One region of the Vibrio gangliei genome, then DNA from elsewhere that is predicted to be linked to it. Evidence: predicted binding sites of a transcription regulator. Region 1 holds the regulator's gene; the other holds the start of a gene.

Evidence for each region. The regulator MetJ, encoded in region 1, represses methionine synthesis genes. The targets are predictions, from matches to a motif close to TTAGACNTNTANANGTCTAA.
Region 2: metK (methionine adenosyltransferase) is a predicted target of MetJ. The motif match lies at 6,615-6,634, and genes of this name have one in related genera.

What each region holds. Positions count from the first base shown of each region.
Region 1 is NZ_AP021869.1:2,406,310-2,421,426, reverse strand. It holds gene Vgang_RS11200 (1,4-dihydroxy-2-naphthoate polyprenyltransferase) at 1-739, opposite strand, end outside; gene hslU (HslU--HslV peptidase ATPase subunit) at 1,119-2,456, opposite strand; gene hslV (ATP-dependent protease subunit HslV) at 2,576-3,094, opposite strand; gene Vgang_RS11185 (SPOR domain-containing protein) at 3,446-4,027, opposite strand; gene cytR (DNA-binding transcriptional regulator CytR) at 4,181-5,185, opposite strand; gene priA (primosomal protein N') at 5,871-8,072, opposite strand; gene rpmE (50S ribosomal protein L31) at 8,332-8,550, shown strand; gene Vgang_RS11165 (malic enzyme-like NAD(P)-binding protein) at 8,707-9,966, shown strand; gene metJ (met regulon transcriptional regulator MetJ) at 10,104-10,421, opposite strand; gene Vgang_RS11155 (O-succinylhomoserine (thiol)-lyase) at 10,703-11,869, shown strand; gene Vgang_RS11150 (bifunctional aspartate kinase/homoserine dehydrogenase II) at 11,870-14,281, shown strand; gene metF (methylenetetrahydrofolate reductase) at 14,543-15,117, shown strand, end outside.
Region 2 is NZ_AP021869.1:2,070,569-2,085,685, forward strand. It holds gene mscS (small-conductance mechanosensitive channel MscS) at 1-116, opposite strand, end outside; gene fbaA (class II fructose-bisphosphate aldolase) at 407-1,483, opposite strand; gene Vgang_RS09550 (phosphoglycerate kinase) at 1,675-2,838, opposite strand; gene epd (erythrose-4-phosphate dehydrogenase) at 3,071-4,123, opposite strand; gene tkt (transketolase) at 4,277-6,271, opposite strand; gene metK (methionine adenosyltransferase) at 6,826-7,977, shown strand; gene Vgang_RS09570 (DUF2189 domain-containing protein) at 8,231-9,007, shown strand; gene Vgang_RS09575 (SprT family zinc-dependent metalloprotease) at 9,190-9,672, shown strand; gene Vgang_RS09580 (GGDEF domain-containing protein) at 9,767-10,648, shown strand; gene rsmE (16S rRNA (uracil(1498)-N(3))-methyltransferase) at 10,779-11,510, shown strand; gene gshB (glutathione synthase) at 11,574-12,524, shown strand; gene Vgang_RS09595 (YqgE/AlgH family protein) at 12,586-13,149, shown strand; gene ruvX (Holliday junction resolvase RuvX) at 13,205-13,627, shown strand; gene Vgang_RS09605 (DUF3293 domain-containing protein) at 13,644-14,069, opposite strand; gene Vgang_RS09610 (PilT/PilU family type 4a pilus ATPase) at 14,088-15,117, opposite strand, start outside.

The DNA.
Region 1 (15,117 bases):
TGGGTTGAACGTGACTAATCAGGTACACCGCCATGGTTAACCAACCAAAGGCCAATAGCCCAATGTGATAGCGTTTGGCTCGTTCAATTCCAATGCGAACCACGAGTGTACGCTTGTTGCTCACTGTGTCATTTTCTACATCGCGCATATTATTGATATTAAGTACGCCCATTGAAAATAAACCGGAACCAATGGCTGGTAATAACAAGGATGCTTTAATGGTGCCAGTGTGTAGGAAATAGGTGCCTAGAATGGCAAGCAGTCCGAAGAAAATAAACACAGAAATATCACCAAGCCCAATGTAGCCATAAGGTTTACTGCCCATGGTATAGGCAATTGAGCTGATAATGGACAATAAGCCCAGCACAATAAATGCAGCGATGCTGGTGGGGCTTTGTAAGGCGTAAAAGACGAGGGCTAAGCCGCTGATGATGATAAAAACAATGTTAAGAGCGATCGCTTTTTTCATACCATCTTGAGTGATCATGCCTTGTTGCATACCACGAATGGGGCCGATTCTATTTTCGTTATCGGTGCCTTGTGCCGCATCACCATAATCATTAGCGAGATTTGATAAAATTTGCAGCAAGGTCGCAGTCAGTAACGCCAACAAAGAAATTGCGAAAGAAAAGTGATGGTCGGCGTAAGCAAGGCTGCTGCCCGTTGCGATTGCAGCAATGGCCAGAAGCAGGGTTTTAGGTCTCGCGGCATCTAGCCAAATAGCAAAAGAGGATTTCATATAAGTACAAGACGAATAAAATAATAGTAAAAAAAAGTATATCAGTGATATAGCGAAAATTAAAAAGCCCGCTTAATAGCGAGCTTCTTTATACCCAAGTAACTTCAAGATGCAAGTTTCAGCAAGATTAAAACAAGTTTTAGGCAAGGCAAATTGAATATGATCATAGCTATTCTATCTCTATTTAATTTAACGCAGCATAAAGCTTGTTTTAGCTTGCCCTTCGGGAGCTTCATCCAAGTTCTTAGCCTACGTCAGATTTAATTGAAAGGTGTTTACATTCCGCATAAATCTTCCTTGTCCAAGAACTTGGATGACAGCTCTGAATTCGGCATCTTGAAGCCACTTGGGTATATTATATCGAATAATGATGAATGTTTTATAGAATAAAGCGGCTTAAATCTTCATCTGCCACAAATTCGCCTAAACGTTGCTTAACGTAATCACCGTCGATTGACACTTTCATGCCAGGGTTATCTGTCGCGTCAAATGAGATGTCATCCATCAAACGCTCCATAACGGTATGTAAGCGACGTGCACCGATATTTTCTGTGGTTTCATTTACCTGCCAAGCGGCTTCAGCAATTTGCGTAATGCCATCTTCGGTAAATTCGATCTCAACATTTTCGGTTGCCATCAGTGCACGATATTGCTCTGTGAGTGACGCATGAGGCTCGGTTAAGATGCGTTTGAAGTCTTGACTGCTCAGTGCTTCAAGTTCAACACGGATTGGTAGACGACCTTGCAACTCAGGGATCAAATCCGAAGGACGTGCGACTTGGAAAGCACCAGACGCAACGAATAAGATGTGGTCAGTACGTACCATGCCATGTTTGGTTGAGACCGTGCTGCCTTCCACTAATGGTAATAAGTCACGCTGAACACCTTCACGTGATACTTCGCCACCGCCAGTTTGATCGCCACGCTTACAAATTTTGTCGATTTCATCGATAAATACGATACCGTTGTTTTCAACGTTGAAGATCGCTTGTTCTTTCAAATCTTCTTGATTCACTAGCTTAGCCGCTTCTTCTTCGGTTAAAGCTTTGAATGCATCCTTGATCTTCATTTTGCGGCTTTTCTTGGTGTCGCCAGCCAGGTTTTGGAACATGCCTTGTAGCTGGTTGGTCATTTCTTCCATACCAGGAGGTGCCATGATTTCAACACCCATTTGCGGTGCGGCGACATCAATTTCAATTTCTTTATCATCAAGTTGGCCTTCACGCAGCTTTTTGCGGAATACTTGGCGGGTATTCGAGTTACTTTCTTGCGTTTTTTCATCTTGTCCCCAACCTTCACGAGGTGGCGGCAGGAGTGCATCCAAAATACGCTCTTCTGCTTGTTCTTCAGCACGGAATTTTACTTTTTCCATTTCTTGCTGATGAGTGAGCTTGATAGAAACGTCGGTCAAATCGCGAATGATAGACTCAACTTCTTTACCGACATAGCCGACTTCGGTGAATTTAGTCGCTTCAACTTTGATGAAAGGCGCATTGGCAAGTTTTGCCAGACGACGTGCGATTTCCGTTTTACCCACACCGGTTGGACCGATCATCAAGATGTTTTTAGGGGTAACTTCTGAACGCAGGTTTTCATCAAGTTGCATACGACGCCAGCGATTACGGAGTGCAATGGCGACGGCGCGTTTGGCTTTATCTTGGCCGATGATGTGTTGGTTGAGTTCATGAACAATTTCACGAGGTGTCATTTCAGACATAAGGTTATCCTTTTACTCGAATAATGAGCGCGAAGCGTTACTTCGCACAGAGTGAACCTGTTTTCTGTCTTGGGCTAGAAAGCGAAAGGCAAAGCAGCAAACAGGCAAAATCAGTATGCTTATAGTTCTTCAATCGTATGATGGTGATTCGTGAAGACACAAATATCACCAGCAATTGTCAGCGCCTTTTCTGCAATGTCACGCGCTTCTAAGTCAGTATTCTCAAGTAGAGCGATGGCTGCCGCTTGTGCAAAGTTACCACCTGAACCAATCGCGATAAGATCGTGTTCTGGCTGAACCACATCACCATTACCGGTAATGATAAGAGACGCCGTTTCATCCGCGACCGCAAGCAGCGCTTCTAATTTACGCAGGGCGCGATCACTACGCCAATCTTTTGCTAGTTCAACCGCGGCTTTGGTTAAGTGACCTTGATGCATTTCCAGCTTATGTTCAAAACGTTCAAACAGCGTGAAGGCATCCGCGGTACCGCCCGCAAATCCTGCTAAGACTTTGTCGTTGTATAAACGGCGAACCTTTTTGGCATTTCCTTTCATCACCGTGTTGCCTAATGAAACTTGGCCATCACCAGCGATGACGACTTTGTTGTTGCGGCGTACAGATACAATAGTAGTCACGAGAAACCTCTTAATTATTCCGTCTTTTTATTCATATGAGGTTAGCGCAAAAAGAATTCAAGGGAAGGGGAATAAATTGTCGAGGAGGGGGATAATGGTTTCGAGATACGAGATACGAGATACGAGATACGAGATACGAGATACGAGATACGAGATACGGTACTCGGTTATCGGGCGTTATACTGCTCGTTGCTCGAAAAGGCTTGGAGCGAGCGGTAGGTCGATCCCTGATGTCGCCTTGCGGCTCCTCAGGGATGACTGTCTATATAGAGTTCAGAGATGTTGCTGGCTTTTTCTTTTTCGAGATACGAGCAGCAAAGCGTCCGAGCTACGAGCAACAAGAATCACTACTTACTTCAACGTATCTCGCATGATAATGCATGGCTCAATTTTAGCGCGTTGCAATACGTGTTGTTCTTTTACCGCATCACGCTTAAAGGTGTATGGGCCAAGAATAATGCGGTACCAGCTACTGCCTTCAAGTTTTACCACTTTACTCGCTAAGCCTTGGAAGGCGATATTGGCTTTGCGTTCTTGCGCCTGTGCTGAAGTTTTATAAGCACCACACTGCATGATGTAAGGGATCTTAGGAATTTCAATTTCTTTCGCTTGCACTTCGATTTCTCGATTCGGCAAGGTTTCCATGTAATCCCATTTTTCTTGTGGTGGCGGCGGTAAGGTTTCTTGAGTTTTTGGCTTTTCTGCAACGGTTACCGGTACCACGTTCGCTTCTGGAACTTGTGGTTCTGGATCATCATTGAGTTTAGAGAGTAACGCAATGAGGCCTGCGAGCAGAATCACAGCAATGATCGCGGCCTTCCAAGGGATAGCACGCGCTGCCGGCTTCTTTTTAGTCGCAGGTTTTCGGGTGTTTCTAGTTGTGCTTTTCTTATTGGAAGCAGGCGTTTTTCTTACGTAATCTCGATTGGCCACGGTCGTATGATAACTTAATTGATGAAATTAAAAGGAGGTATATGTTAATGCAGTTTTTGTGGCAATACCATTTTTTTCAGGGAAGGATAAATGCAGAAAAAGGCGATACCACTTAGGTGACATCGCCTTGATATTTAGCCGTAGACTAGGCCATCAACGACGTGGTGGCGCAGCGCTATTTCGTACGACAAGATTGGCTTCTAATAAACGAGAGCCAGCACGAACTTCACGACCTTTTAAAACTTCCAATAACATCAACATGGATTGTTTGCCGATTTCATAACGGGGTTGAGCAATAGTGGTCAACGGCGGATCGCAATATTGAGAGAATTGGATGTCATCAAAGCCAACAATGGATAAATCCTGCGGCACTTTAAAACCTTGTTTTTTGGCTTGCTGTATCGCGCCAATCGCCATGCTGTCGTTATGGCAGAAAATCGCCGTAGGTGGCTCTGGTAGTGAGAGCAATTTACTGGCTGCGGCGACACCGGATTCCAAACTGAAATCACCCGATACTTGGTAAGTTGGGTTCATCTCAATACCAGCACGACGCAGTGCTTGTTGGAAACCTTGGTGGCGGAATTGACATAGCGTGGCTTCTGCCGGCCCTGACATTTCAGCAATGCGTTTGTGGCCCATCTGAGTGAGATAATTGACGACATCAAAAGCGGCAGTCAGGTTATCAATATGAACGGTTGGCAGCTCAAGTTCAGGAGCGTACTCACAAGCCATCACTAACGGGGGTAAGTTTTTTTGCTCAGGTTTGCTGACATCAAAAGGCACATCCGTCCCAAGCAATAACATGCCATCCGCTTGTTTGGTGAACACCAAATTGACGAGTGTGCTTTCACGTTTTAATTGTTGGCCGCTATCGCCTAGAAGCACTAAGTAGTTATGCTCAGCAGCGGTATCTTCAATGCCACGAATGATTTCAGTGAAATAAGGGTCACAGATATCCGGCACGATAACAATAATGGTTTTAGACTCGTTTCTGCGTAAGTTACGAGCCAAAGAGTTGGGGGCGTAACCGGATTCTAATACTGCATCTTCTACACGTTTGCGCGTTGCACTGGAGACTTTTTCAGGGTTCATCAATGCCCGGGACACCGTAGCAGTGGAAACTCCTGCGAGTTGGGCAACCTCCTTCATTGTCGCCATAAAGTATTCCTCTCTTCACTTTTCCGCCCAAACGGGCAAATAAAAACGCTTACCAATAAATCTCACTGCAGTGATAAGCAAAATAAAATGGTTTCGCCACTCGATATTGAGCGTTAAATCGTGATGATCGACTCATTGAAGTGTCGCACGAAAAGCGAGTTTTCAACCTAGGTTGGGTCAATGAAATATCGGTTAATTCGATGTATTTCACGGATAACGACCGCGATACCAAAAGTACGGCTAGGTATTTATACCCAAGTAACCTCAAGATGCGAGTTTCAGCAAGAATAAAACAAGTTTTAGGCAAGGCGAATTGAATATGATCATAGTTATTCTATCTCTATTCAATTTAACGCAGCATAAAGCTTGTTTTAACTTGCCCTTCGGGAGCTTCATCCAAGTCCCCTTTTTTATAAACAGAGAAGCTACGTCAGATTTACTTGAAAGGTGTTTACATTCCGCATAAATCTTCCTTGTCCAAGAACTTGGATGAGAGCTCTGAATTCTGCATCTTGAGATCACTTGTGTATATGTTATTTAAACATTCTATGTTCTAAAACTAGCACTGAATAGCATTAGGTTAACAAATCCTACATGCTTTAGGTGACATGCGTCACATAGAGGCTTTTTTACTTTTATTTTCAGTGATCTATCATCAGATAAACCATAGTTTTATTCTGGTTAATTAGCTTAAATCTTGTGGTTCGATATCCATATTCCAGCGTACTTTTTTGGCAAGTGGCAGCAGTTGAATGGCCGCTTTAGAGGAAGCCAATAAGCGTTGCATTTGACTGCGGGTGCTGACTTGCAGCATTAATTGCCAGCGGAACTTGCCTGCTCGTTTAGCCAGAGGGGCGGGCATCGGGCCTAGCACTAGGCATTGCTCATCAAATAATGGGTGAGCTTCTAAGGTATGGCGCACTTGACGCAAAAAGGCTTCTACATTGTCATTGTTGTTTCCTTCGGCGCGAAATAGTGTCAGAAAACTGTACGGTGGCAATTGTGCTATTTTGCGTTCAGCCAAGGCCGTTTGAGCAAAGTGTTGATAATCTTTATGCAGCAAAGATTGCAGCAAGGCGTGTTCTGGATGGTGCGTTTGTAGCAGCACTTCACCAGGTTTGCTGGCACGTCCTGCGCGACCTGCAACTTGAATAAACAATTGCGCTAAACGTTCTGAGGCACGGAAGTCGCTGCTGTAGAGTGAGCCATCGACATCCAATAATCCCACTAACGTGACATTGGGGAAGTGATGTCCTTTAGCCAGCATTTGGGTGCCAATCAATATCTGAAATTCCCCGTTTTTAATCGATTCTAATGCGCTTTCTAAACTGCCTTTGCGTCGCGTACTATCACGGTCGATGCGAATGGTTTTGAATTCTGGGAATAGGGTTTCTAATTGTTTTTCTAGTTGCTCGGTTCCCACGCCAACGGACACTAATTGGGTAGAGCCGCAGCCATGACATTGCGAGATCACCGGGCGCTGTGAGCCACAATGATGGCAGCGTATTTCTTGGCTGCCTTGATGATAAGTGTAATAAGCATCACAGCGCTTACATTCTGCTATCCAGCCACATTCATGACACATTAATGCTGGCGAAAACCCGCGACGATTTAAGAACAGCATCACTTGGTTGCCTGCATTTAAGTGTCGGCGCATTTGGGCGATCAATGGAGCCGATAGCCCGCCTTCCAAATACAGTCCTTTGATATCGAGAACATGGTGTTTGGCTGGAATGGCATTGCCGGCCCGTTTGGTGAGCGTTAGATAATGATATTTGCCGGTTTGTGCATTGTGCAGCGTTTCTAAAGCCGGTGTGGCGGAGCCTAATACCACGGGAATGTTTTCTTTATGGCCACGCATCACTGCGACATCACGGGCATGATAGCGAAGCGTGTCTTGCTGTTTATAAGAGGCGTCGTGCTCTTCATCCACAATAATAATGCCAAGCTCAGCAAAAGGTGTGAGTAATGCCGAGCGGGTGCCAATAATAATACCGGCTTGTTTGTCTCGAGCTGCCAACCAAGCATTTAAGCGTTCGGTATCATTGAGACCGGAATGCATAACTTCGACCGGCACATGGAAGCGGCGTTTAAAACGATTAATGGTTTGTGGTGTGAGGCCAATTTCAGGCACAAGCACGAGAGCCTGTTTGCCTTGTTCCAGTACGGGTTTGATTAGGTTTAAATAGACTTCGGTCTTACCTGAACCCGTGACGCCATCAATTAAAAAGCAGCCAAATCCTGGGAAGTTGTTAATGGTGGCAACCGCGATAGATTGTTCCGCATTCAACTGGGGTTTATGTTGTGAATTTTCTATTGCATCAGGCCATACTGGTTTTGCCGGCTGACTATGTTTGGCTTCAATCCATCCTTTATCTTGCAGCGTTTTGAGAGTAGTGCTATTTACTTCTTCATCAATCATAGCTTGATGGCTTAATGGGCCATTTTCTAGCATGCGCACCACCTTGGCTTGCTGGTGGGCACGACCAAATCCAGCTATCAATTGGTTTTTACCCGCTTCGGTGATATGCCATTCTTTTAAACTGGTGAAATCGGCGGGCTTACCTTTTTTAAGTAGAGACGGTAGCGCCATAGCCAATGTATCACCAAGTGGGTATTGATAAAATTGGCTACACCATTGCAGTAATTGATATAGAGGTTTAGGCCAAACTGGACGTGCATCAAGACAGGCTTTGATGGGTTTAAGTTGCTCAAGCGGAAAATCAGAGTGATCGACAATATTGACCACAATGCCAATCAGTGTTTGACGGCCAAAAGGCACGGAGACTCGTCCGCCAATCACGGGAAACAAATAGTTGGGGATGAGGTAATCGAAGCACTTATCTAAAGGAACGGGCAGGGCAACTTGAGCAATATTTGGCTGCATAAGTAAGAAAAGCGTCCTTTAAAATGAATACAACAAAGAAAAGTCATGATAAAACAACCGTTATCGGAAATATAGAAGAAAAACTCAGCAAATGTATTGATCGATGCAGGGTTATTCACTATTATACTGCGCCTCTAACGGTGTATGTTTTTTACACCATTTTTTAGTAACTACGTATGGTGTCTGGCCGATCTTGTTGCCTTTGAGTAGCAAGAGGAAGATTCAGATAGCGATACGGACCAATATAAAGGTTTGTCCTATGAAAACTGGTATCCACCCAGAATACAAAGCTGTAAACGCTACTTGTTCTTGCGGTAACTCTTTCGAGTTCAACACTACGCTAGACAAAGACACAATCCACCTAGATGTATGTGACAAATGTCACCCGTTCTACACTGGTAAGCAACGTATCGTAGATACAGGCGGCCGTGTTGATCGCTTCAACAAGCGTTTTGGTACTCTAAGCAGCAAAAAATAATCTGCCACTATTTTTTAGTGTTAGACCGAATTGGAAAGGGATGCTTAGGCGTCCCTTTTTTCTTATCTAAAATTTAACACCTGCGCTACCAAGTTAATCTTCTATCCTTTAATATTACGATTTCTTGTTCCCCTCGTATTTTAGGATTACATCATTATGTCAGATGATCAGCAGCAAAATGATTTTCGCCAAAGAGCACTTGATTACCACGCTCAACCAACAGCGGGTAAAATTGCCATCTCACTTACCAAACCTGCCGATACCGCAGAAGATCTTGCTTTAGCGTATAGCCCAGGTGTGGCTGAGCCGGTTCGTGAAATCGCGCTGAATCCTGATAACGCTTATAAATATACCGCTAAAGGTAATACGGTTGCGGTGATTTCAAACGGTACCGCGATTCTTGGTCTTGGCAATTTAGGGCCATTGGCGTCTAAGCCTGTTATGGAAGGTAAAGCATTATTGTTCAAACGCTTTGCTAACCTTGATTCGATTGATATCCAAGTAAAACACCGCACCATTGATGAGTTTATCGATACCGTTGCCAATATTGCCGATACTTTTGGTGGCATTAACCTAGAAGATATTAAAGCGCCGGATTGTTTTGAAATTGAGCGTCAATTGGTTGAGCGTTGTGATGTACCCGTATTCCATGATGACCAACACGGTACCGCGATTGTAACGGCAGCAGGTATGTTGAATGCGATTGAGTTGCAAGGTAAGAAACTGGAAGACTGTAAAATCGTGTGTTTAGGTGCGGGCGCAGCGGCGGTGGCTTGTATGGAGCTATTGATCAAATGTGGCGCATTGCGTGAAAAAATCTACATGCTAGATCGTAAAGGCGTGATCCACACTCGTCGTGATGACCTAAATGAATATAAGCAATTATTTGCTAACAACACCGATATGCGCACCTTAGAAGATGTGATCAAAGGGGCTGACTTATTCCTCGGTGTATCGGGTCCAAACTTATTGCCACCAGAAGCATTAGCGTTAATGGCAGATAAACCTGTGGTGTTTGCTTGTTCAAACCCAGACCCGGAAATTAAACCTGAAATTGCTGCCAAAGTACGTAACGATTTGATCATGGGTACTGGCCGCAGTGATTATCCAAACCAAGTGAACAACGTGATTTGTTTCCCATTCATTTTCCGTGGTGCATTAGACGTACGTGCGAGCGAAATCAATGATGAAATGAAGCTGGCTGCCGTCGAAGCGATCCGTCAATTAGCCAAACAAGACGTGCCTGCAGACGTGTTAAAAGCGGCGGGTGTCGATAAGCTAGAGTTTGGCCCTGACTACATCATTCCAAAACCAATGGATCCACGTTTGTTATCTGAAGTGGCTGGCGCTGTCGCTCGCGCTGCGGTTGAATCGGGTGTGGCGCGTATTGAGTTGCCGGAAGAGTATCAGCGATAACGGAACTCGAATTTCGTTTCTCGTGATTCGAAAAAGCAAAAGCCAGAACGTTGATTCGTTCTGGCTTTTTTATAGTGAGGCATTACAGCGAGAAAAGATATTCGAGAAACGAGCCACGAGTATCCCGAGGCACGCTGTTAATCATCAAAATTCTCAAATTCAATGCCCATTTCTGTCATCAAACGTTTTACTTCGGCAGGAAGATCATCAGGGCGGTCTTTACGCAAATCTTCATCGGTTGGTAATGGTTGACCTGTATAAGCATGTAAGAAGGCTTCACATAGCAGTTCGCTATTGGTGGCGTGACGTAAGTTATTCACCTGACGGCGAGTGCGTTCATCGGTCAATATTTTAAGCACTTTTAATGGAATCGATACTGTGATTTTTTTCACTTGTTCGCTTTTTTTTCCATGTTCTGCATACGGGCTTATGTAGTCACCGTTCCAATCTGCCATCACGCACCTTCGTTCTGATTATTTATAAATAAGTCACGGCGCTAATTTTAGGTGCATTTACCGCCAAAAGTAAAGACATTTAGATGGCTAGAGGTCTTGACGTCTTTTGTGGTGAGAGATAAAGTACAGCAATGTTCGCTCATATATGAATAAGCGCGATTAGCTCCATTATTGATTGCAATAATTTTGATAAATTACGCCCGTCTAAATAGCGCTTTGAAAGTATTTGAGTATAGTGTCTGTATACAAAGATTGTGCACGCAAAGGAAAGGAATACGCCAATGAGTTCAAGAAAGCCCGCCACTGTCGCCGTTCGTACTGGAATTGAGTCTGATAGCCAATTTAATGCCGTCGTTCCGCCGATTTACCTTTCGACTAATTACGGCTTTCCTGCTTTTGGTGAAGTGCCAAAATACGATTATACCCGTTCGGGCAACCCCAACCGTGGCTTATTAGAGCAAGCGCTTTCAGAACTAGAGCAAGGTGCCGGAGCGGTGATTACCAACTGTGGTACTTCGGCACTGAATTTATGGGTGTCGGCGTTTATTGGCCCAGAGGATCTGATTGTTGCCCCGCATGATTGTTATGGCGGTACCTACCGTTTATTTAATACTCGTGCGCAAAAAGGCGATTTTAAAGTTCAGTTTGTCGATCAATCGAATCAAGCGGAATTTGATGCCGCGATCGCGAAAAAACCGAAACTGATTTTATTAGAAACACCGTCAAACCCTTTGGTGAGAGTGGTGGATATTGCTGCAGCTTGTGCAAAAGCTAAGCAAGTGGGCGCATTAGTCGCGGTGGATAACACTTTCTTGACACCTGTGTATCAAAAACCATTAACGTTGGGCGCTGATTTTGTGGTGCATTCCACCACTAAATACATCAATGGGCATTCTGATGTGATCGGTGGCGTGATCATCGCCAAACAAGCCGAACATGCCGAAACACTGGCCTGGTGGGGCAATTGTATTGGTGCAACTGGGACGCCGTTTGATAGCTATATGACCTTGCGTGGTCTACGTACGCTTGCGGCCCGTATGCGAGTGCATGAAGAAAGTTCACAAGATTTATTAGCATACTTACAAGACCAGCCATTGGTGGGAACGATTTATCACCCAAGCCTGCCGCAGCATCCTGGGCATGATATTGCTAAGGCTCAGCAGAGTGGGTTTGGTTCTATGCTCAGTTTTGAAATTAATGGCAGCATGGAACAGCTCAAGACCTTTGTGGGTCAGTTACAATTATTCTCTTTAGCGGAATCGCTAGGGGGAGTGGAAAGTTTAGTGTGTCATCCTGCGTCGATGACCCACCGAGCTATGTCAGATGAAGCGCAAGCAGAAGCGGGAATTTCTCCACTGTTGCTACGTGTGTCTGTGGGATTAGAAGACAGTCAGGATTTAATTGCTGATTTAGAGCAAGCTTTCAAAAAAGCACAAGAGGTAGCGTAAATGACATCTGCTCGTCAGTTACACAAGTTTGGTGGTAGTAGTTTGGCCAATCCAGAGTGCTACAAACGAGTCGCCAACATATTAAAAGAATATTCAGCGCCAGCGGATTTGATCGTGGTTTCCGCGGCAGGCAGTACCACCAACCGTTTGATCGATTGGATTAATGCATTAGAAAAAGATGGCCGAATTGCTCATGAAATTTTGCAGCAATTGCGTCAATTCCAAATTGGGTTAGTTGAAGAACTATTACCGGAAGAAAAAGCCGCGCCTTTACTGGAATTACTGAATAAAGAGTTCACGGCGCTAGGGGATATTACTGGTCCCATCAATGACGTGAAACGAGCCAGCATTCTTGGCCATGGTGAAGTGTGGTCATCTCGTGTTTTAGCTACATTGTTATGTCATCTTGATATGGAAGCAGCGCAAGTCGACTCTCGTGATTTCTTACGTGCAGAGCGTGGCGCGCAGCCAGAAGTCGATCGCGGTCGTTCGCTGCCTTTATTGAAAGATATTCTTGCTCAACATGGTAAACGCCGGGTCGTAATTACCGGTTTCATGGCTCGCAATGAAGCGGGTGAAACGGTACTTTTAGGCCGCAATGGCTCCGATTATTCTGCCACTGTGATTGGCGCCTTATCAGAAGCCATACGAGTCACTATTTGGAGTGATGTGGCGGGCGTGTATAGTGCGGACCCACGTAAAGTGAGTGATGCCTGTTTACTGCCGTTATTGCGTTTGGATGAAGCGAGCGAATTGGCTCGTTTAGCCGCGCCAGTTCTGCATAGTCGTACCTTACAACCTGTGGCACAAAGTGCGATGGATTTAAGCCTACGTTGTAGCTATCAGCCTGAATCAGGTTCGACTCGCATTGAGCGCGTGTTGGCATCGGGCCGTGGTGCCAAGATCATCACTTCATTAGACGAAGTGTTACTGATTCAAGTGAACTTTGGCGCCGGACATGATTTCTCTCGTTTAGAAGCCGAATTAATGCGTTCATTAACTCGTGCGCAATTACAGCCTTTGGCGACCCTATCTCAACCCGATCAAGGCAGTGTATCTCTGGCTTATACGGCGGAAATTGCCGCAGGGGCATTAACCTATTTACAAGACACCGCGGTTGGCGCTGAAATCAAACTGCTTGAAGGCTACTCTATGGTGGCGGCTGTGGGCGCAGGTGTAACCATTAACCCGAACCATTGCTACGGTTTTTATCAGCAGCTGAAAAATGCCCCTGTTGAATTTATGTCGGAATCAGAATCTGGCTTAAGTTTGGTCGCAATTTTACGCAAAACCGATGTGGCTAAACTGGTGGTTGGCATTCATACCCAGTTATTTCAAGCTCAGAAACGCATTGCGATTGCTCTATGCGGTAAAGGCAATATCGGTTCCAGTTGGCTGGAATTGTTTGCCGAGCAAAAAGCTGAATTAGAAAAACGTCGCGGTATGAGTTTCGACCTTGTTGCGGTTGTGGACAGTCAAACCTATTGGCTAGATTTAAACGGTATCGACCCTGAACAAGCGTTAACGCGTTTTGCTGATGAAGCGATTGAGAATGATGGCAAAACTTGGCTGGAAACTTTAGCTCATCAAACCGATTATCATGAAGTGGTGGTGATGGATGTGACAGCAAGTTCGGATCTTGCGGCGCAATATGAGCAAATCGCAGAACATGGTATGCATTTAATCTGTGCCAATAAAGTTGCTGGTTCGGCCTCAACCGAAGATTATCAGCGCGTGGTCAATGCGTTTGAAAAAACAGGTCGTCATTGGCTATATAACGCCACCGTTGGTGCAGGTTTACCGGTTAACTACGCCATTCGAGATTTACGCAATAGTGGCGATCAAATCACAGCGGTATCGGGTATCTTCTCTGGTACGTTGTCTTGGTTGTTCCAGCAGTTTGATGGCAGCATTCCTTTTACCGATTTAGTCGATTTAGCCTGGCAACAGGGGTTAACTGAGCCGGATCCTCGCTCAGACCTTGATGGCTCAGATGTCATGCGTAAATTGGTTATTGTCGCCCGTGAATCGGGTTTAGAAATTGAACCTGAAAGCGTTAAGGTGGAATCTCTAGTGCCTGATGAGCTAAAAGATTTATCTACCGATGATTTCTTCGAGCAAGGACATGTGCTGAATCAGCTCTTATCAGAACGCTTAGCGAAAGCGCAAAAGCAAGGTAAAGTGCTGCGTTATATCGCCCGTTTATCGCGTGATGGTAAAGCTACCGTTGGCGTTGAGGCGCTTTCTCCGGAGCATGCGTTAGCCAACTTATTGCCGTGCGATAACGTGTTTGCGATTGAGAGCAAGTGGTACAAAGATAACCCGCTTGTGATTAAGGGCCCGGGTGCCGGTCGTGCTGTGACGGCGGGCGCGTTGCAATCGGATCTCAACCGTTTATCTAACCTTATCTAAACTCTTAAAGACGCAAATATTCAATGCCACGCCTTACTTTAAGTCGTGGCATTGTTGTATTTAATACTTGCTCGATAAAATCATGAAGAAAATTCATGTTTATGGGATTGACATTCGATCCCATTCAATACATTCTGTAGACATATAGACGTCCAAATGAGTTTGATTTGAATATATCAGCGGCTAAGGATGCATCTGAGATATTTTCTAGTTTTTTAGGTAAGCGATTTTAGTGAGTGGCAAAGCCACAGGGAGTTAAACATGAGTTATTCACATGCAGGGCATATTGATGCGCTAAATCACAACGTGGCTGATTTAGCAGGTAAAATCAACGTATCGTTTGAATTCTTCCCACCTAGCAGTGAGAAGATGGAAGAAACCTTGTGGAACTCAATTCATCGCTTAAAGACACTTCAGCCTAAATTTGTTTCCGTGACGTACGGTGCCAACTCTGGTGAACGTGATCGTACCCACTCGATTATCAAAGAAATCAAAGATCAAACTGGTCTAATCGCAGCTCCACACCTTACTTGTATTGATGCTTCTCGTGAAGAATTAAAAGAAATCGCACAAGATTACTGGAACAACGGTATTCGCGATATCGTAGCGTTGCGTGGTGATCTACCACCAGGTGGCGGCAAGCCGGATATGTACGCATCAGATTTGGTTGAGTTGCTAAAAAGCGTGGCAGATTTTGACATTTCTGTGGCGGCTTATCCTGAAGTGCATCCAGAAGCGAAAAATGCGCAAGCTGATCTGATTAACCTGAAACGTAAAGTAGACGCCGGTGCCAACCGTGCGATTACCCAGTTCTTTTTTGATGTTGAAAGCTACCT
Region 2 (15,117 bases), 340 kb from region 1:
GCGGAAATAATATTGACGCCATATTGCACAAGTAAATCAGAGTTAGCGACAAACCAATCTGTTAGCTTTGGAGCAATAGCGTGAGCGACTTCTGTCACTTGATCTTCAGCTGCCATGTTTCTTCCTTTATAAATTACATGAGTCGATGAATCTTAGGTGGTGTATGTAGAATACCGATATAGAGCAAGCTCTCTGAAAGCAAACTATTATGCTTTTCGATACCAAACATATACACAATATAGCTATTTTTTTTAACACTGGAAACTATTTGTTGCTATCTGTATTCAAATAATTCCTCTTATTATTAATCACTTCCAGAACTGGATGTCCAAATAAACAAAAAGCCCCACATTACTGTGAGGCTTTTGTTAAATAAAATATCAGTTAAACGCTAAAAGATGACAACTTATAGTACGTCAATAGCGTTAAGGTCTGCGAATGCTTTTTCAAGACGAGCAACCATAGACGCTTGACCAGCACGTAGCCATACGCGTGGATCGTAGTATTTCTTGTTAGGCGCTTCTTCACCTGTTGGGTTACCGATTTGACCTTGTAGGTAATCGTGGTTGTCAGCTTCGTATTGACGAACGCCGTCCCAACATGCCCACTGAGTATCAGTATCGATGTTCATTTTGATAACACCGTAGCCGATTGACTCTTGGATTTCAGCTTCAGTTGAACCAGAACCACCGTGGAATACGAAGTTTAGAGAGTTAGCTGGTAGGCCGAACTTCTCAGAAACGTATGCTTGAGAATCACGTAGGATAGTTGGAGTAAGAACAACGTTACCTGGCTTGTAAACACCGTGTACGTTACCGAAAGATGCAGCGATAGTGAAACGGTGGCTAACAGCGCTTAGTTTCTCGTATGCGTATGCTACGTCTTCTGGAGAAGTGTAAAGCTCAGATGCGTCCATGTGAGAGTTATCTACGCCATCTTCTTCGCCACCAGTACAACCTAGTTCGATTTCGATAGTCATGTTCATTTTAGCCATGCGCTCTAGGTACTTAGCACAAGTCTCAACGTTCTCTTCTAGAGACTCTTCAGAAAGGTCTAGCATGTGAGAAGAGAATAGAGGTTTACCAGTTTCAGCGAAGTGTTTTTCACCCGCGTCTAGTAGACCGTCGATCCAAGGAAGTAGTTTCTTAGCAGCGTGGTCAGTGTGAAGGATAACTGGAACACCGTAAGTTTCTGCAACAGCGTGTACGTATTTAGCACCTGCAACTGCACCTAAGATTTGTGCACCTTGGCCTTCAAGCTTAATACCTTTACCTGCGAAGAAAGCTGCGCCACCGTTAGAGAACTGAACGATTACTGGAGATTTAACTTTCGCTGCGGCTTCTAGTACTGCGTTTACAGAGTCAGTGTTTACAACGTTAACCGCTGGAAGAGCAAATTTGTTTTCTTTTGCTACTTCAAATACTTTCTGTACGTCATCACCAGAGATAACACCAGGTTTTACAAAATCGAAGATCTTAGACATGGGTTTAGTCCTATTTTTCTATCGTTTAAAATCCGTTCCAAGAACGAAATCGTTAATTAAATAAACGTTTGCTTAATTCACGTGCGCATTGTAGCAATAAACCGCTTCAATTCACATAGTGTGATCTACGCAACAGATAAAAATCTACAAACGTAAAAAAGGCGAGAGTTTTCTCCCGCCTTTTTTAAATATTATGCTTTTGCACGCTCTTCAAGCATAGCAACTGCAGGAAGTACTTTTCCTTCAACAAACTCAAGGAAAGCACCGCCACCAGTAGAGATATAAGAAACATCCGCTTTGATACCGAACTTGTCGATAGCCGCTAGAGTGTCACCACCACCTGCTACAGAGAAACCTTCAGAAGCTGCGATTGCTTCAGAAATACCTTTAGTTCCCGCTTCAAAGTTTTTGAATTCAAATACGCCTACTGGGCCGTTCCAAAGGATAGTTTTTGCACCTTTTAGGATTTCAGCAAGTTGCGCAGTTGAATCAGGACCTAGGTCGAAGATCATGTCGTCATCTTGTACTTCAGAAACGTGCTTGATTTCAGCTTCAGCGTTTTCATCAAATGCTTTTGCACATGCCACATCAGTCGCAACTGGAATTGCACAAGTTTCCATTAGCTTCTTAGCCGTATCCACTAGGTCAGCTTCGTATAGAGATTTACCAACGTTGTGGCCTGCTGCTGCGATGAACGTGTTCGCGATACCACCACCAACAACAAGTTGGTCAGCCACTTTAGATAGAGACTCAAGCACAGTCAGTTTAGTAGAAACTTTAGAGCCACCAACGATAGCCACCATTGGGCGAGCTGGTTTGTCCATAGCTTTAGCCAGTGCTTCAAGCTCGTTAGCCAGTAGAGGACCAGCACAAGCGATTGGCGCGTGCATGCCAACACCGTGAGTAGACGCTTGAGCACGGTGAGCCGTACCAAATGCATCCATTACGAATACGTCACATAGTGCAGCGTATTTCTTAGAAAGTTCTTCTTCGTTTTTCTTCTCGCCTTTGTTAAAGCGAACGTTTTCAAGAACCACTAACTCACCAGCGTTTAGCTCAAGACCGTTTAGGTAATCTTTTGCTAGTTTCACTTCGCAATCTAGTGCGTCGTTTAGGTAGTTAACAACAGGCTGTAGAGAGAACTCTTCGTTGTATTCACCTTCAGTTGGACGGCCAAGGTGAGAAGTAACCATCACTTTAGCACCCGCTTCTAGGCAAGTTTTGATCGTTGGTAGAGATGCTAGAATACGAGCATCTGAAGTTACTTTACCGTCTTTTACTGGCACGTTTAAGTCAGCACGGATGAATACACGTTTACCTGCTAGATCCAGGTCTGTCATCTTGATTACAGACATTGTTTGTCCTCTCAATGTTAATGAAATTAATAATATCTAAACTGCGGTCACTCGACGTATGTCCAATGATAAAATTCTTTTAATCTTTCTTTTTTGCCGCCAACTTCCATGTATTACCAGTAAAAGTTTTCAGCTTACAATTTCAATGCTCATTATAGTGGGGGCATGAATTTATTATTTCAAGCTAAAAAATAAAAAAACGCGCACTTTTTCGCCACAACAATCACAACCACTATGACTCAATCAGCTCGCCCATGGTTTGAGCAGTATCAAGCATACGGTTAGCAAACCCCCACTCGTTATCACACCAAACCAACATTTTGACTAAACGATGGTTGCTCACTCGAGTCTGTGAACCATCCACAATGGCGCTATGAGAATCGTGATTAAAGTCAATCGAAACCAATGGTGCTTCGGTGTAATCCAATATGCCGTCCAATGTACAACGAGATGCTTCTACAATGGATTGATTTATGTCATCAACTTTCACATTTTTGTGAACTGTGACACTTAAATCCATCGCCGTGACATTAATTGTAGGCACTCGCACTGAGATTGCTTCAAATTTATCCGCAAATTTTGGGTAAATTCTTGCAATTCCTAAGTGTAATTTGGTGTCGACAGGAATGATCGATTGACTGGCCGCGCGTGAGCGACGTAAGTCCGCATGATAAGCATCGATCACTTGTTGATCGTTCATGGAAGAGTGAATAGTGGTAATAGTGCCAGATTCAATGCCAAAGCTGTCATCGAGTGCTTTAATCACTGGAATAATACAGTTGGTAGTACAAGAACCATTTGAGACGACGTGATGCTCCGATGTTAGTGAGTCATGATTCACACCATAAATAATCGTGTTATCGACATCATTAGCGCCAGGATGAGAAAACAAGACGCGTTTTGCGCCAGCTTGAATGTGCGCTTGCCCATCCGCTTGTGAACCAAACTTACCCGTGCAATCTAATACCACATCGACATTAAGATCTTTCCACGGCAGCAATTTGATATCGCTTAAATGCAAGATTCGAATTGAATCAAAACTAGGCTCTGAAGCCGAGCTGGATTGCTCGGCATGATGGATAAATAAATGCTCTTGATCATGGCTAACTCGCTTAAAGAATCGACCGTGACTGGAATCGTATTGCAATAAATGCGCAATCCCTTCTGGCTCAGCAAGCTCATTGATAGCCACAACTTGAATCGATTGGTTCTTACCGCTTTCGTACAGTGCTCGCAGCACGCTACGTCCAATTCGACCAAATCCATTAATCGCTATTCTGAGCATAATTTTTCCATACTGTTGGTTTAAAGAATCATTAGATTTAAGGAGGAGTTATCTTACCTTATCCCTATTTCCAACGCATTATTTCCGAGGAATAAAAAAGCCGAACATCAGTCCGGCTTTAGATTTGATTGACTAGCAATTAAGAAGAGTATCTTAAGCTAGTAATTCTTTCGCTGTCGCAACCACATTTTCAGTGGTGAAGCCGAACAGTTTGAATAGTTCACCTGCTGGTGCTGATTCACCGAATGTGGTCATACCGATGATGCGGCCGTCTAGACCAACATACTTGTACCAATAATCCGCAATACCCGCTTCGATAGCGATACGAGCCGTCACGTCAGATGGCAATACTGATTCACGGTAAGCAGCATCTTGCTTATCAAATGCATCGGTAGATGGCATAGAAACCACACGTACTTGCTTGCCTTCTGCTGTTAGTTGCGCCGCAGCTTCTACTGCTAGTTCAACTTCAGAACCGGTTGCAATCAAGATCAGTTCAGGTTTGCCTGCACAATCTTTCAGGATGTAAGCACCTTTAGCAATGTTTGCTACTTGCTCAGCGGTACGCTCTTGCTGTGCTAGGTTTTGACGAGAGAAGATCAACGCTGAAGGCGCATCTTTACGCTCGATAGCCAGTTTCCATGCTACTGCAGATTCAACTTGGTCACATGGACGCCATGTGCTCATGTTTGGTGTCATGCGTAGAGAAGCCATTTGCTCAACCGGTTGGTGAGTTGGGCCATCTTCGCCTAGGCCGATTGAATCGTGCGTGTAAACTTGGATGTTTTGCACTTTCATCAATGCCGCCATACGCATTGCGTTACGCGCGTATTCCATGAACATTAGGAAAGTTGCACCGTAAGGGATGAAACCACCGTGTAGTGCGATACCGTTGATGATAGCGGTCATACCAAACTCACGTACGCCGTAGTGTACGTAGTTGCCAGATGCGTCATCAGCAGTCAAAGATTTAGAACCAGACCACATAGTTAAGTTCGATGGTGCTAAGTCCGCAGAACCGCCCATAAACTCAGGTAAGATTTGACCAAATGCTTCTAGTGCATTTTGTGATGCTTTACGTGATGCAATGTTCGCTGGGTTAGCTTGAAGATCAGCAATGATAGCATTTGCTTTTTCTTCCCACTCTTTTGGCAAATCACCCGCCATACGACGTTTGAATTCGTCAGCAAGCTCTGGGTAAGCCGCTTCATACGCTGCCAATTTTTCGTTCCAAGCTGCTTCTTTTGCTGCGCCCGCTTCTTTTGCATCCCACTGCGCGTAAATATCAGCAGGAATTTCAAATGGACCGTGCTCCCAACCTAGTTGAGCTTTAGTCGCCGTGATTTCATCAGCACCTAGTGGCGCGCCGTGACAATCGTGCGTACCCGCTTTGTTTGGAGAACCAAAACCGATAACCGTTTTAGTACAGATAAGCGTTGGACGAGGATCTGCTTTTGCAGCTTGGATCGCCGCTTCAATCGCATCTGAATCGTGACCATCAACCGCAGGAATGACATGCCAGCCGTAAGACTCAAAACGCTTAGGAGTATCGTCTGCAAACCAACCTTCTACGTGACCATCGATAGAAATACCGTTGTCATCCCAGAATGCGATTAACTTACCAAGACCTAACACGCCCGCAAGAGATGCAGCTTCGTGTGAGATACCTTCCATCAAACAGCCATCGCCTAGGAATGCGTATGTGAAGTGATCAACAATGTCGTGGCCTTCACGGTTAAATTGAGCCGCTAACGCTTTTTCAGCTAATGCCATACCAACAGCATTGGTGATACCTTGACCTAAAGGACCTGTGGTTGTTTCAACGCCTGGTGCATAACCGTACTCTGGGTGGCCCGGAGTTTTAGAGTGCAATTGGCGGAAGTTTTTCAGTTCAGAAAGAGGAAGGTCGTAACCAGAAAGGTGAAGCAAAGAGTAAATCAACATTGAGCCGTGGCCATTCGATAGAACGAAACGGTCGCGATCAAACCACTCTGGGTTTTGTGGATTATGATTTAGGTGACCACGCCAAAGCACTTCAGCGATATCGGCCATGCCCATTGGTGCACCTGGGTGACCTGAATTAGCCTGTTGAACACCATCCATGCTCAGTGCGCGGATTGCATTTGCTAGATCTTTACGAGACGTCATGTCTGCTCCTGGTTTTTGCGTAAGCGATTTTATTAAGGTTGGAAAAGTAGATTTTTGGGAAAAACCTACTTCTAATGCTGCGCGGTATTGTCGCAAAGCCCCCGCATGACTGCAAATATTAACGAGGTCAAAATTGCGTTTTTTTCGCTCTTTTATGGGCTTTTTTAGCAAAGTCACATAATTCGTCAACAGCGCCAGTAATTATGGGAACGCAATCGAATACGTCAATAGAGGATATCGCCATATCGATGTACAGTATTGCGCCACTCTCATGCACAATTGGTTCTATCTTGTTGCTGTTTAATTGCAAAAAAGGCTTGTAATTCGACCAATCAAAACTAGAATAGACGTCTAGATGTAGAAACACCTACAAAATGAGTGTTTTTAATTAACGATTTTAATAAGACGCGTTAAGCCAAACAGTAATCTCTGGTTTGAATCAAAGTATATTTGAATAAACATAGAGATGAATTGCTAACGCGTCTTTTCTAACTCAATCACCCTCCCCCCGAAAAGCGTGTGAGTCAGGGTGATCTAAAGTGGAGCATTCACGAATGTCTAAACATTTATTTACATCAGAATCAGTATCTGAAGGCCATCCAGATAAAATTGCTGACCAAATTTCTGATGCAGTATTAGATGCGATTTTAGAGCAAGACCCGAAAGCACGCGTGGCGTGTGAAACTTACGTAAAAACCGGCATGGTTATGGTGGGTGGTGAAGTTACCACTTCTGCCTGGGTTGATATTGAAGAACTGACTCGTCAAACCGTACGTGACATTGGTTACGTTCATTCTGACATGGGCTTTGATGCAGATTCTTGTGCTGTATTAAATACAATCGGTAAGCAATCTCCAGACATCAACCAAGGTGTTGATAAAGCCGATCCTAAAGAACAAGGTGCTGGTGACCAAGGCATCATGTTTGGCTATGCTTGTAACGAAACTGAGGTATTAATGCCTGCGCCAATCACTTACTCTCACTTGCTGGTGCAAAAGCAAGCAGAAGTACGTAAAAACGGCACCCTACCTTGGTTACGTCCTGATGCGAAATCTCAGGTCACTTTCCAGTACGACCAAGGAAAAATTGTAGGTATTGATGCAGTGGTGCTTTCAACTCAACACTGTGATTCAATCTCAACGCCGGATCTACGTGAAGCGGTAATGGAAGAGATCATCAAGCCAGTATTGCCTTCTGAATGGTTGTCGAAAGAAACGAAATTCTTCATCAACCCAACCGGTCGTTTTGTTATCGGTGGTCCAATGGGTGACTGTGGTCTAACGGGTCGTAAAATCATCGTTGATACCTACGGCGGCGCAGCTCGTCACGGTGGCGGTGCGTTCTCAGGTAAAGATCCATCAAAAGTAGACCGTTCAGCAGCTTACGCGGCTCGTTACGTGGCAAAAAACATCGTGGCAGCAGGTTTGGCAGATCGTTGTGAAATCCAACTTTCTTACGCCATCGGTGTGGCCGATCCTACATCAATCATGGTGGAAACCTTTGGTACTGAGAAAGTGCCTTCTGACATCATCATTGAAGCGGTACGTCAACACTTCGACCTACGTCCATACGGCCTACAAGAAATGTTGAACCTACTTCAGCCTATCTATAAGAAAACGGCTGCTTACGGTCACTTTGGTCGTGAAGAATTCCCTTGGGAAAAAACAGACAAAGCAGAATCAATTCGCGCTTTCGCTGGTTTATAATCGGCTAGTTTTTAATCTCATTGCGTTTTCAAAAACTTACTTTAAACCCTTACCACTCGGTGAGGGTTTTTTATTGCCTATCACTTTTTCATAAACCATTTTTGTGGGTATTTTTTGACCACTTTATTTGTAATTTTGCCCAAGCCCAACAATAGTTATACATAAGATGTAAAAGTGCCTGAGCCGATAAGATAAAAATGCTCTAGGTAATGATTATTTCTGGGACCGTCTTGAATAAAGACAAGGAGGATGTATGCCTCGAACTGCAAAACCATCAGATTTTAAAACACCGGATAGCGAATATGCACGAACCATACCCTGTGCCGCTATTCCATTTTCCGCCCCACTCAGTTGGGTGAAGCAAGGCTTTGCCGATATTTTCAAAGCGCCAATCATCAGTTTCTTCTACGGGATTTGCTTTGCCCTTGCCGCAGCCGGAATTGAATATCTGGTTTACTTACAAGACTCACACTTAGTTATTTTCCCCAGCTTGATCGTATATATGCTGATCGGGCCTTTTCTTGCTCTTGGCTTGTATGACGCTAGCTGGCAGGTAGAAAAGCATCATAAACCCAAACTCTTTCACTCAATTAAAGCCATTCGACGTAACGGCGTATCACAATGGAGCTTTGCGGTTCTACTTTGTGTGGCAATGATCTTCTGGATGCGAGTCGCTTCGTTGTTGCATGCTCTTTATCCTGAAATGCAAGGGGCTTCGCTACAAGCGTTCCTCCCCTTCTTAATTAGTGGCTCTGTTGTTGGTTTGATTTTTTCATGTGTGATTTTTTCTATATCCGCCTTTTCAATTCCGCTGATGATGGAAAGACGAGTCGATATAATGACGGCGGTCTTTACTAGCTACAACGCAGTAAAAAATAATCTCGCTCCGATGATCCTCTGGGCGCTATTGATTGTGCTAGGTATTGCGATTGGCTTTCTAACGACAGGGATCGGCATGATCATCACTATGCCCGTACTCGGCTTTGCGACTTGGCATGGCTATCGACAAACCATACAACGTAAACATTAATTCTCCGCATTGCACATGCATCATATCGCCAAGGATGGCTTCTCCTAATCAAGTCGATTACACTTGGGCTCTGCTTTTATTTTAAAGGCAGAGTTCATTTATTGCGCCACCTTTCATTTGGAGGAGCGCTTTCTTATACAAGATACTATCGTTGTTAGAGAACCGCAGTGCCCACAGTCGCTATTCCTCAAAACATTCAACAAGCCATACAGCAAAGCTTAATCAAGCATTTGAATAAGGCTGAACGTGTTTTTCAATACCCATTCCCTTTGCCTGAAGTGCAATTTACGGTACGAGGCAAAGTCGCAGGTAAAGCCTACCTAAATCAATGGCAGATTCGATTCAACCCAACACTGTTGATTGAAAATACCAAAGAATTTGTTGAGCAAGTGGTACCGCACGAATTAGCTCACCTGGTGGTTTACCATCAATTTGGACGAGTAAAACCGCACGGTAAAGAATGGCAGTATGTCATGAGTCAGGTGTTTGACCTGCTCCCAGAAACGCGCCATAGCTTTGATGTGTCCTCCGTACAAGGCCAGACTTTTTCTTACTTATGCCAATGCAGAGAACACCAACTGACTATTCGTCGTCATAATAAAATCTTACGCAATCAAACTCAGTACCACTGTACTTTATGTGGATCAAAGCTCACCCCAGCATGAATATTTAGATTTGTGATAGCAAAAGGAAGTGAGATTCGTATATTATCCCTATGAATAGTAAGTTCATCGTGTTTTTAAGCAATGAGTTCAAACCATGTCACTAGATCAAGATGAGTTACAACACATATTGGAATTGCACCCCAATCCATTTGTTGTGCACGTCAATTTCAAGCCTCTTTACGCCAATGAAGCCTTCGCACAATTCAGTGGCCTTGAGAGTGTTGCGCAAGTATTAGAACTCGACTCTTTAATGGTCTTGATTAACCCTGAAGAACACGAAGATTCACGTCAGCGTTATCAAGATGCAATCCAATACAGCCAGACTGAACCTAGAGTCATTGCACATACCGATTTAAATGGCAACCCTGTCTTAGTCGAAATCATAGATAAAAAAGTCACTTGGCAAAGTCAGCAAGCCTTGTGCACTTACATTAGTGTGGTCACAGATACCATCAACAAAGAACGCCACTTAAAGCAAATGGCCGAGCAAGATTATCTTACTGAGCTGCCTAATCGACGCTATATATCACGCGTTCTGGATAAGCTGAGCCTATCGGGCACCTCAAATCAGTATTTTGAAGCGATTCTCGATATTGATCATTTTAAAAGAGTGAATGATCAATTCGGCCATTATTCCGGTGATAAAGTGCTGCAGCAATTTGCACAAATCCTAAGATGTTTTGTCAGACAAGAAGACCACCTTGCCCGTCTTGGTGGAGAGGAATTTATTCTTTTACTCAAAGAACACAACATCGATAATATTGAACAACGGCTGAATGATTTACGCCGCTTGGTTGAGCAAACGTCCTTTTGTGTCAATAAGAAAGAAAATCAATCTCTTCGCTGTACTTTATCGATCGGCGCGACACAAATTCAACCCAATGAAGCGCTAGACTTAAGCTACCGTCGCGTAGACAAAGCCCTTTATCAAGCGAAGCAAACTGGTCGTAATAAAGTCGTGCTTATCAACGATTAATGTCCCCTATTCGTTCAAGCAAGTTTTAATCACACATTCCATACCAGCAAGTTAACCGCTGCTACCCCTTGTTTTTTACAACAAAAACATCCATGTTATGAAAAGCGGTTAACCTTATACAGGTCATTACATGAGAATCCCTAGAATATATCACCCTCAGACCATTAATGGTTTGGGGACACTTAGCTTATCTGACGATGCCGCCGGTCACGTTGGACGTGTCCTGCGTATGACAACCGGACAAGACGTGCTCCTGTTTGATGGCTCTGGCGCTGAATTTCCAGCTACCATCAACGAAGTCTCCAAGAAAAACGTGACGGTTGAGGTCAAAGAGCGTATTGAACGTAGCATTGAATCTTCTTTGAATCTGCACCTTGGCCAAGTCATTTCTCGTGGCGACAAAATGGAATTCACCATTCAAAAAGCCGTTGAACTTGGCGTAAATACCATTACACCACTTATTTCAGAACGTTGTGGCGTTAAACTCAATGCAGAGCGATTCGAGAAAAAACTGCAACAATGGCAAAAGATTGTGATTGCGGCATGTGAACAATGTGGTCGAAATGTCGTACCTGAAGTTCGCCCTTTAATGCAGTTAGAACAGTGGTGCGCAGAAGATTACGATGGCCTCAAACTTAATTTACACCCAAGAGCCAAGTACTCAATCAACACTTTGCCTGAACCGGTGAATAAAGTGCGCTTATTGATAGGCCCAGAAGGTGGGTTGTCTGATGAAGAAATTCAAATGACCGAACAATATCAGTTTGAAGAAACTCTGCTTGGTCCTCGCGTCTTACGTACAGAAACCGCAGGTTTAGCGGCAATTACCGCCCTACAAGTTCGCTTTGGCGATCTTGGCTAATCCAAATACACTTATGCCTAGTCCACCAGCTAGGTGTGTAAACTCGCCAACTATGGAGTATCAATAATGAAAATTGGCATCGTAATGGACCCGATTTCTACTATTAACATCAAGAAAGATTCAAGCTTCGCTATGCTGTTAGAAGCGCAACGTCGTGGCTGGGAAATCCATTACATGGAAATGTCCGATCTACACCTTGAGCAAGGCAAACCACTGGCCGATACCAAAATCGTGACCTTGTTTGACGATAAAAACAAATGGTATGAATTCACGTCTGAGCAATCAATTGAATTGTCGGAACTTGATGCGGTATTAATGCGTAAAGATCCTCCGTTTGATACTGAATACATCTACGCCACCTACATTTTGGAACGCGCGGAAGAACAAGGCACTTTGATTGTGAACAAGCCACAAAGCCTACGCGACTGTAACGAAAAACTGTTCACCGCTTGGTTCCCTGAATTGACTCCAACCACACTGGTTACTCGTAAAGCAGATAAAATCAAAGCCTTCCGTGACCAGCATGGTGATGTGATTTTAAAACCACTAGACGGTATGGGTGGCGCGTCCATTTTCCGCGTGAAACAAGACGATCCAAACGTTTCTGTTATCATCGAAACTCTCACCAATCACGGCCAAAACTACGCCATGGCGCAAACCTTCGTTCCTGATATCAGTAATGGCGATAAACGTATTTTGGTGGTGGATGGCGAACCTATGCCTTACTGCTTGGCTCGTATTCCCGCTAAAGGAGAAACGCGTGGTAATTTGGCCGCCGGTGGTCGTGGTGAAGCCCGCCCACTCAGCGAAACTGATCTCAAGATCGCTCAAGCTGTTGCTCCAACATTGAAAGAAAAAGGCTTAATTTTTGTTGGTTTAGATGTCATTGGTGACAAGCTAACCGAAATTAATGTAACCAGCCCAACTTGCATTAAAGAAATCGAAGCCGCCTTTAATATTTCGATTACAGGCAAGTTGATGGATGCGATTGAACGTTACGTGCAAGCTCGTTAATCACCTTCAAATCATGGCCGTGTATAAGTGCGCGGCCATTTTTTAACAGAAAGGAAAACGGATGAATTTAACCAATCACTTTCTGATCGCCATGCCTAGTATGCAAGATTCGCACTTTACTCGTAGTGTTATTTACGTCTGTGAGCACAATGATGACGGTGCTATGGGGTTGGTTATCAATGATCCTGTTGGTATCGATTTAAACAACATGCTCAATCAAATTGATATTGAGCCAGTTCATCCTCGAATTTGCCAACAAAGCCTCGCTGCACCAGTATTAAATGGTGGGCCAGTAGCTAATGATAGAGGCTTTGTGTTGCATACTCGCAAAGACAATTATCAGTCTAGTATTGATATCAGTAATGAGCTTGCCGTCACCACGTCAAAAGACATACTGACAGTTCTGGGCACGGAAGCTGAACCGAAACGCTTTATTGTTACTTTAGGCTATTCAGGGTGGGATGCAGGCCAACTAGAACAAGAATTATTAGACAATGCTTGGCTCACAGCACCGGCCAATTTAGATTTATTATTTGATACTCCAATACACTCACGCTGGAAAAAAGCGGTGCAATTATTGGGTATCAGCGTAGCGCAACTGTCTGGCGATGCTGGTCACGCTTAACGCCCTTAACCTGAACTCGGGATAGCTTAACTCCAATTCGATATAGAGAAACTCCATGACCAACCAAACCATTATGGCATTTGATTACGGTACCAAAAGCATTGGGAGTGCCATAGGCCAAACCATTACAGGTACTGCCTCACCATTAAAGGCGTTTAAAGCACAAGACGGCATCCCGAATTGGGACGATATCGAAAAGCAAATTAAAGAATGGCAACCGGATCTCGTGGTCGTTGGACTTCCTACCGATTTGCATGGCAAAGACTTAACTGACATTACCGCTCGTGCCCGTAAGTTTGCTAACCGCCTTCATGGTCGCTTTGGAGTTCAGGTCGAGCTGCATGATGAGCGCCTTTCCACTCAAGAAGCTCGCTCAGAGTTATTTTCGATGGGAGGCTATAAAGCACTCAGCAAAGGTAACGTCGATTGCCAATCGGCGGTGGTTATCCTAGAAAGCTGGTTCGAAAATCAATATTAACCTCAACTAAGGTTAATTAAACCAGTTTGATCAGGTTGGGCGGGATGTCTCGTCCAACATCACCAAAAACAATGGCATTTTGCTGATACTTCTCCCCCAGCGCTTTTGCCCGTTCCAAATCAATATTGGCAATAAAGAATCCGTATTCGGTATCCCAATCAGAATCAGGGCTTGGAATACCGTCGCCAGAACCGATCATAAAACCGAGTTCCGTCAGTTCTTGTTGTAGCTTTTGGTTGGCTAGCTGATTATCTGCTTCGGTCGTGGTGTTATAGGAAAACGGATTAAAGGCGGTAATGATCGCCCATTGCCCTATTCCCGATGCTTGGCAAAAAATCTCGAATTCAGAATGATGGTGGTCAATTTTCAAATCAAATTGACGCCCTCCTACAGCCACTTGATAGGTGGTTTTTTCATATTGATGTACGAGATCTTGATCCATAATCAATTATCCTCAGAGCTATAAATCGATTTTAATGTCTTTTAACTTACTAGTTTCAAAGCTCGAGCCAGTACCAGAAGACTTCAACATCATACGCAAATCATTGGCAGAATCTGCGCAATGCATCGCATCATCCAAGGTGATTTTATCTTGCTGTAATAAATTAAATAACGCTTGGTCAAAGGTCTGCATACCTGATTCATTTGAACGCATCATGGTTGTTTTCAACTCATGCAATTCACCACGGCGAATCAAATCCGACACCCTAGGTGTATTAAGTAAGACTTCAAATACCCCGTGACGACCATTGTCATTTTTATCTCGCACTAATTGCTGAGCGACCACACCTTTTAAGTTTAGTGATAAATCAAACAAGAATTGCTCTTTTTGCTCTTTCGGCACTAAATGCAAAATACGTTCAAGCGCTTGGTTGGCGTTGTTGGCGTGCAAGGTCGCCATACATAAATGCCCCGTTTCCGCAAAGGTCATGGCGTATTCCATGGTTTCACGGTTACGAATTTCACCAATCAAAATCATATCTGGCGCTTGGCGTAATGAATTTTTCAACGCAATTTCATAGCTTTCTGTATCAAGCCCCACTTCACGTTGTGTGACGATGCATTTTTTATGCTCATGCACAAATTCAATGGGGTCCTCTACCGTCAAAATATGGCCGGTTTGAGTTAAGTTACGATACCCTGTCATCGCCGCCATCGACGTTGATTTACCCGAACCGGTCGCCCCAACCACCAGCACTAAACCACGTTTGGCACTAGCCAGATCTTTCAGTACTTCGGGTAGGCTCAGCTCTTCCATCGTAGGAATGCGCGTTTCAATGCGACGAATCACCGCACCAGGTAATTCTCGTTGGAAAAAGGCACTGACACGAAAGCGTCCACTAGAACTTACAATGGCAAAGTTCGCTTCATGGGTTGTTTGAAATTCGGCTTGTCGCTCAGCATCCATCATTTCAAATAACAGAGCTTCTACCCCACTACGATCTAAAGGCTCACCATGTGCTTTAAGCTCGCCATTAATGCGATATAAA